2 regions of the Streptomyces sp. NPDC021224 genome follow, and region 2 is predicted to be linked to the other one. Evidence: riboswitches for the same ligand, from Rfam matches in the RefSeq annotation. Region 2 holds a riboswitch; the other holds the start of a gene.

Region 1 (3,400 bases), on a different contig from region 2:
CGCCGAGGACGGGATGAGGCAGACCGTACGGCCGGTGTCGCCGTTGGCCCGGTGGTAGGCGCGCACCGCGAGCAGCCCGGCCAGCTCGCCCTGCGACCCGGCGTTCGGCTGGAGGCTCACCTTGTCGTAGCCGGTGACCTCGGCGAGCTGCTCCTCCAGGCCGCGGATCAGCGCCAGGTAGCCCTCGGCCTGCTCGGCGGGCGCGAAGGGGTGCAGCGCGCCGAACTCCGGCCAGGTGACGGGTTCCATCTCGGTGGTCGCGTTGAGCTTCATCGTGCACGAGCCCAGCGGGATCATGCCGCGGTCCAGCGCGTAGTCGCGGTCGGCGAGCCGCCGCAGGTAGCGCAGCATGGCGGTCTCGCTGCGGTGCTGGTGGAAGACCGGGTGCGTCAGGTACGGCTCGCTGCGGGCGAGCCCTGCGGGCAGCGCGTCCGGTGCGGTGGCGTCCAGCTCCTCGATGTCGGCGGTGCCGCCGAAGACGGCGAGCACGGCGGCGACCTGGGAGCGGGTGGTGGTCTCGTCGCACGCGATGCCGACCAGGTCGGCGTCGGTCTGCCGCAGGTTGACCCCGGCGTCGCGGGCGGCGGCGACCAGTTCGGCGGCCCGGCCGGGCACGCGCACGGTGAGCGTGTCGAAGTACGCCCCGTGCACGACCTCGGCGCCGGCCGCGCGCAGCCCCTCGGCGAGGACGGCCGCGTAGCGGTGCGTGCGGCGGGCGATCCGCTCCAGGCCTTCGGGGCCGTGGTAGACGGCGTACATCCCGGCCATCACGGCGAGCAGCACCTGGGCGGTGCAGATGTTGCTCGTCGCCTTCTCCCGGCGGATGTGCTGCTCGCGGGTCTGCAGGGCGAGGCGGTAGGCGGTGTCGCCGTCGGCGTCGACGGACACACCGACGAGGCGGCCGGGCAGGTTGCGGGCGTAGGACTCGCGCACCGCCATGTAGCCGGCGTGCGGGCCGCCGAAGCCCATGGGGACGCCGAAGCGCTGGGTGGTGCCGACCGCGATGTCCGCGCCGAGCGCGCCGGGCGAGGCCAGGACGGTCAGCGCCAGCAGGTCGGCGGCGACGGTCACGACCGCGCCGAGGCCGTGCGCCTGCTCGATGACCGGCCGCAGGTCACGGACGGCGCCGGAGGCCCCGGGGTACTGGAGCAGGACGCCGAAGACGCCGCGTTCGGCCACGTCGGCGGGGATGCCGTCGCTGAGGTCGGCGACGACGACCTCGACACCGGTGGGCTCGGCGCGGGTGCCGATGACGGCGGTGGTCTGCGGGAAGGTGTCGGCGTCGACCAGGAAGACGCCCTCCTTGACCTTCCCGACCCGGCGGGACAGCGCCATCGCCTCGGCCGCCGCGGTGCCCTCGTCGAGCAGCGAAGCGCCGGAGGTGGGCAGCCCGGTGAGGTCGGCGACCATCGTCTGGAAGTTGATCAGCGCCTCCAGCCGGCCCTGCGAGATCTCCGGCTGGTAGGGGGTGTAGGCGGTGTACCAGGCCGGGTTCTCCATGACGTTGCGCAGGATCACCGGCGGGGTGAAGGTGCCGTAGTAGCCGAGGCCGATCATCGGTGCGAGCACCTGGTTGCGCGCCGCCAGCGCGCGCAGTTCGGCCAGCGCCTCGGCCTCGGTGCGCGCGGGCGGCAGCGCGAGGGCCGCCGCGCTCTGGATGGTGCCCGGTACGGCCGCGTCCGTCAGCTCGTCCAGCGAGCTGTAGCCCACCTGGGCGAGCATCTTGGCCTGCGCGGCGGTGTCGGGGCCGATGTGCCGGCGGGCGAAGGGCAGCCCTGCTTCCAGCTCGGCGAGCGGAAGGCGGCGTGCGGTCGGATCAGTCATCTGCGGAGGCCTCCTGGTCTGCGACGACCTTCGGGGGCGCCCGGCACGGGCGCCCGTACGGCCTCCCCCTCTGTCATCAGTACCTGAGAGCTTCGCCTTACCCGCGCGCGGGCAGGCTTTCACCTTCGGTGAAGATCCGTGACCCGAACGGCGCTGCTCGGGGCGGATCCTGCTTTCCAGAGTGACCTCGCCCCTGCGGTACGGGTGCCTGAGAGATTCCGGGGAGGATTTGCTCCTTCGGCGCCCCCGGTCTGCCGCTGTGGCAGGTGTCCGGAGGACTCTCCCGCATGGGGTCTACAGCCTGCGTCCAGCCTACCAGCGGGATCTGCCCGCGAACCGCCCGGAGATTCGGGTCGACAGCGTCCGTGATGTGGCTTTTGGTGGTAACCAGCAGGTGTCGCTGTTGCTGGGATGCTGGTTGGAGGACCCGTGCAGACCGATATCGATCCGCGAAGCCTCATCGGCCGCCGCGCTGTCGACCGTGACGGTACGAAGATCGGCACGGTGGACGAGGTGTACCTCGACGACGCGACCGGCAGCCCGGAGTGGGCGGCGGTGCGCACCGGCTTCTTCACGCGTGACGCGTTCGTCCCGCTGGAGCCGAGCGAGCTGGTGGGCGAGGCGCTGCGGGTCCCGTACAAGAAGTCGCTGATCAGGGACGCGCCGGATTTCGGCGTCGGGCGGCATCTGTCGCCCGAGCAGGAGCTCCAGCTCTACCACCACTACGGCATGGACGTCCCCACCGAACCGTCGGGCGCCCCCGGCTCGCCCGGCTCCAACGGCACCGGCCCCCGCGACTTCGGCGACCTGCCCACCGGCGACCGCCGCCCGGACGACGCCGGCTGACCGCCCTCCGGTCCCGCGCGGCTCAGCCCGCGAGCAGCCCCCGGTCGGGCACGTGAGGGGCCAGCGCGAGCGGCTCGGCGTGGGCGAGCGCCGGGTCGTCCACCGCGAACGTACGCACCCGGCCCGGCACGGTGTCCGAGGGGACCTCGAAGCGTACGGTGACCCGGCCGACACCGCTGCCCTGCACCCAGCCGCGCCCCTCCACGGCGTGCTCGACGTCCTGACCGGGAAGCCAGCGGCTGCCGGGCGCGGGGTCGGGCGGCGGCGCGGCGGGCAGCTCCAGCGCGGCGGACGCGCCCGGCGGGGGCACCGCGGGACCCGCCGCGGACAGGGCCTCCCGCACCCGGTCCTCGGCCTCGTGGGCGGCCTGGGCGAACAGGTCCTCCTGCGTGAAGTCGGCCAGCCCGGACACCCCCACACCGAGCAGCCGGACCCCGCCGGTGGTGTCGACGGCCTCGACCAGGCGGCGTGCGGTCTCCCGGACGACGGCCGGGTCGTCGGTGGGCGCCCGCAGCGTCTCGGACCGGGTGAGCGTCGAGAAGTCGTACCGCCGGATCTTCACCACGACCGTCCGCCCGGAGCGGCCCGCACCGCGCAGCCGCTGCACGCAGCGCTCCGCGAGCCGGTCGATCTCGTACCGCACCCGGGCCCGGTCGGTGAGGTCGGTGTCGAAGGTGTCCTCCACGGAGATCGACTTCACGTCCCGGTCGGCGACCACCGGGCGGTTGTC
Region 2 (3,400 bases):
GCTGGGCGTTGGCACGCAACCACATCGCCACCGGGTCGTGCGGGTCGGACATGGCGACCGTGGAGACCGGCAGCCCCTCCGGGACGCCGGGCACGGCCTGCTGCATCATCAGCCGTACGGCCTCCACCGCCTGCGGCGAGGAGTCGTAGACCTCGACGCCGACGGCGAGGTACGCCTCCCCCAGCGCGGGCTGTACCCACGCCTGCCGCAGCGCGCGTACCGCGGGCGTACGCTGCGCCGCCGTGGCCAGCAGCGCGTAGAACTGCGGCATCTGCACGGCGGGCTCGCCGATCCGCAGCGGGCCCGCGGGCAGCAGGTCCAGGCCCGCGGCGACACGGCGCAGGTCCGGCCAGGGGATGCCGACGCCTCCGCCGGGGGCGTGCGGGTTGAGCCACAGGCCGCAGTGGTCGGGGAAGAGGGTGAGCGCGATGTCCCGGCCCGCGGCGATCTCGTGCTCGCGGTTCCAGCCGCTGGCGCCCAGCTCGCGCGGGGACGTGCAGGCGGGGGCGTAGCGGTGCCCCGCGACCTCCATCGCGGCGTACTGGGCGTCGTGGGTGCCGGGCGCGCCCTGCCAGAGCAGCATCCATACCTGACCCTCGGCCAGTGACGCGAGCAGGTTCTCGTATGCGTCGAAGCGGCCCGGCGCCACCTGGAGCAGCATCTGCTCCACATGGCCGGCCGCCGCGCCGCCGTGCGCGCCCGCGATCACGTCGGACCGCCCCTTTCCCGTCAGATTCGTCTTACGCCGTCATTACGCCATCAAACCAGGTCGGCTCTGGCCATCGGAACGCTGACCGACTCAAGCGGCACGGGCTAAATGGCTCGTATACGGCTCGTATACGCCCGCACCGGGCATCCGCCGGGTCAGTCCCTGGCGTAGAAGGGCCGGACGGTCTCCAGCATCCAGTCGGCCACCGGGTCCTGGGCGACGTCGAGCAGGATCAGATGGACCGGCCAGGGCAGCGGTGCGGCGCCCAGCGCCCGGCCGAGGGCGTCCATGGCGGCGGCGCGGTCACCCTCCTGCCAGCCGTCCAGCTCGACGCCGACGAAGAGCGCGGGCGGTTCCTCCTCGACGGCCGCCATGGCGCGGCGGGCGCTCAGCACCACGGGGGTGACGGCGTACTCGGCGGCGGCGATGGCCAGGAAGTCGACGGGCTCCTCGTCCGGAGCGGGCTCCCACAGCCGCACCCTGGCGCCACCGGGGACCTGCTCGCCGTACGCGCCCGGCGGCCGGGTGCCGCGGCACAGCTCGGCGACCGCGGCAGGCGGCAGCGGCACGCCCACGGCACCGCCGGGGTTGACCGCGATGCCGACCATCGGGGGCAGGCCGCGGGCGAAGTCGCGGACGGGGGCGACCGCGCAGGACATGCCCTCGGCGGCGAGCCGGTACTGCTGCTCCGAGCTGAAAACCGGCACATAGGGTGCGCCGCCCAGCTCCACGGTGGGCAGGTCGAGGTCGGTGGACGCGGACGAGCCGCCGTTGGGCAGCGGCACCCACACGTGGGAGCGGCCGAGCACCTCCAGCAGCCGGGGCGTCGCGGCGGGGTTGCCGAGGCTGGCCGCGAGCACCTCCTCCAGCTCGTTCGCCGGCCATATGTACGGTGCCGGATTGTCCATGTCCATCCTCGTCCGCGCTGTGTGCCGCCGTCGGCGGCCACCCGTTGCCTGCCGGGAAACCCTATCGGCTGGCCGCCGCGCCCGTCCGGGCATGCGATGATGGCGGCGCGTACCGGCGGCGGGAAGGGCATGACCTGCGCCGACGGCACGAGCAGCACCCACAATTCGCATACCGGCCGTTTGGAGGCCGCGCGGGAGAGTCCCGCCCCACCGGAGACGGCGGGGGCCGGGCGCCGAAGGAGCAAGTCCTCCCTTGAATCTCTCAGGCACAGATACCGCGCGGACGAGGCAGATCTGAAAAGCGGGCGGGCCGCGTTCACCGGTCCCGCCCCACCCAAGGTGCAAGCCGCGGCCCGCGGGGTCACGGTGAACCTCTCAGGTTCCGATGACAGATGGGGAGGCCGGGGTCAGTCCCGGCCGGCAGTCCACGACCCGTCCGCCGCTTTTGGGAGCACCTTCGATGAGCGCAGCACCGAGTCCTTCCCCCGCCGCACCGCGCCGCACCGCGCTCGACGCGGTCCACCGCGCGCTGGGCGCCACCATGACCGACTTCGCCGGCTGGGACATGCCGCTGCGCTACGGCAGCGAGCGCGAGGAGCACCAGGCCGTCCGCACCCGGGCCGGGCTCTTCGACCTCTCCCACATGGGCGAGATCACCGTGAGCGGCCCGCAGGCCGGGCAGGCGCTGGACCACGCGCTGGTGGGCCACCTGTCCGCGCTCGCGGTGGGCCGGGCCCGCTACACCATGGTGTGCGCCCCGGACGGCGGCATCCTGGACGACCTGATCGTCTACCGGCTCGGCGAGGAGCGCTATCTGGTGGTGGCCAACGCCTCCAACGCGCAGACGGTGCTGGACACCCTCGCGCTGCGGGCCGCGGACTTCGACGCCACCGTGACCGACGACCGGGACGCGTACGCACTGCTCGCCGTGCAGGGGCCGGAGGCGCCCGGCATCCTCGGGTCGCTGACCGACGCGGATCTGCCGGCCCTGCGCTACTACGCGGGGCTGCCGGGCACGGTTGCGGGCGTGCCCGCGCTCATCGCCCGCACCGGCTACACCGGCGAGGACGGCTTCGAGCTGTTCGTCGCGCCCGCGGACGCCGAGCGGCTGTGGGAGGCGCTGCTGACCGCCGGGGCCGACGCCGGGCTCGTGCCCTGCGGCCTGTCCTGCCGCGACACCCTGCGCCTGGAGGCCGGGATGCCGCTCTACGGGCACGAGCTGACGGCGAACGTGACGCCCTTCGACGCCGGGCTCGGGCGGGTCGTGAAGTTCGACAAGCCGGGCGACTTCGTCGGCCGCGAGGCGCTGCTCGCGGCCGCGGCCCGAGCCGCCGAGCAGCCGCCGCGCACGCTCGTCGGGCTCGTCGCCGAGGGCCGCCGGGTGCCGCGCGCGGGCTTCGCCGTCACGGGCCCGGACGGTGCGGTCGTCGGCGAGGTCACCTCGGGGGCGCCGTCGCCGACCCTCGGGGTGCCCATCGCGATGGCGTACGTCGACGAGTCGGCCGCCGCGCCGGGGACGCCGGACGTCGCCGTCGACATCCGGGGCAGCCGGGAGCCGTACCGGGTCGTGGCCCTTCCCTTCTACCGCCGCGAGCGCTGAGCCGGCCGTCGCCGCCGTCCGGACCAGGTCGACCACGACGACCACGATCCACGCCGATCCGCACGGCGCGGGCGCCCGGGGTGACGAAGTTATCCACAGGCTGCCGCGCCGCCTCCACCAGCAACCCTTCGCATCCGGGAGAATTTCCGTCATGAGCATCAATCCTGAGCACCTGCGTTACAG

What was found. A riboswitch is a leader RNA that binds a small molecule or an ion and turns the genes downstream of it on or off. The one in region 2 is predicted to bind glycine.
Region 1: another riboswitch for glycine. It lies ahead of gcvP (aminomethyl-transferring glycine dehydrogenase); the one in region 2 lies ahead of gcvT (glycine cleavage system aminomethyltransferase GcvT).

The regions. Positions count from the first base shown of each region.
Region 1 is NZ_JBIRPW010000013.1:9,472-12,871, reverse strand. It holds gene gcvP (aminomethyl-transferring glycine dehydrogenase) at 1-1,824, opposite strand, end outside; glycine riboswitch at 2,011-2,120, opposite strand; gene ACH4PY_RS27170 (PRC-barrel domain-containing protein) at 2,254-2,670, shown strand; gene ACH4PY_RS27165 (DNA polymerase IV) at 2,693-3,400, opposite strand, start outside.
Region 2 is NZ_JBIRPW010000010.1:214,209-217,608, forward strand. It holds gene ACH4PY_RS25085 (enhanced serine sensitivity protein SseB C-terminal domain-containing protein) at 1-709, opposite strand, end outside; gene ACH4PY_RS25090 (enhanced serine sensitivity protein SseB) at 865-1,617, opposite strand; glycine riboswitch at 1,800-1,905, shown strand; gene gcvT (glycine cleavage system aminomethyltransferase GcvT) at 2,078-3,217, shown strand; gene gcvH (glycine cleavage system protein GcvH) at 3,369-3,400, shown strand, end outside.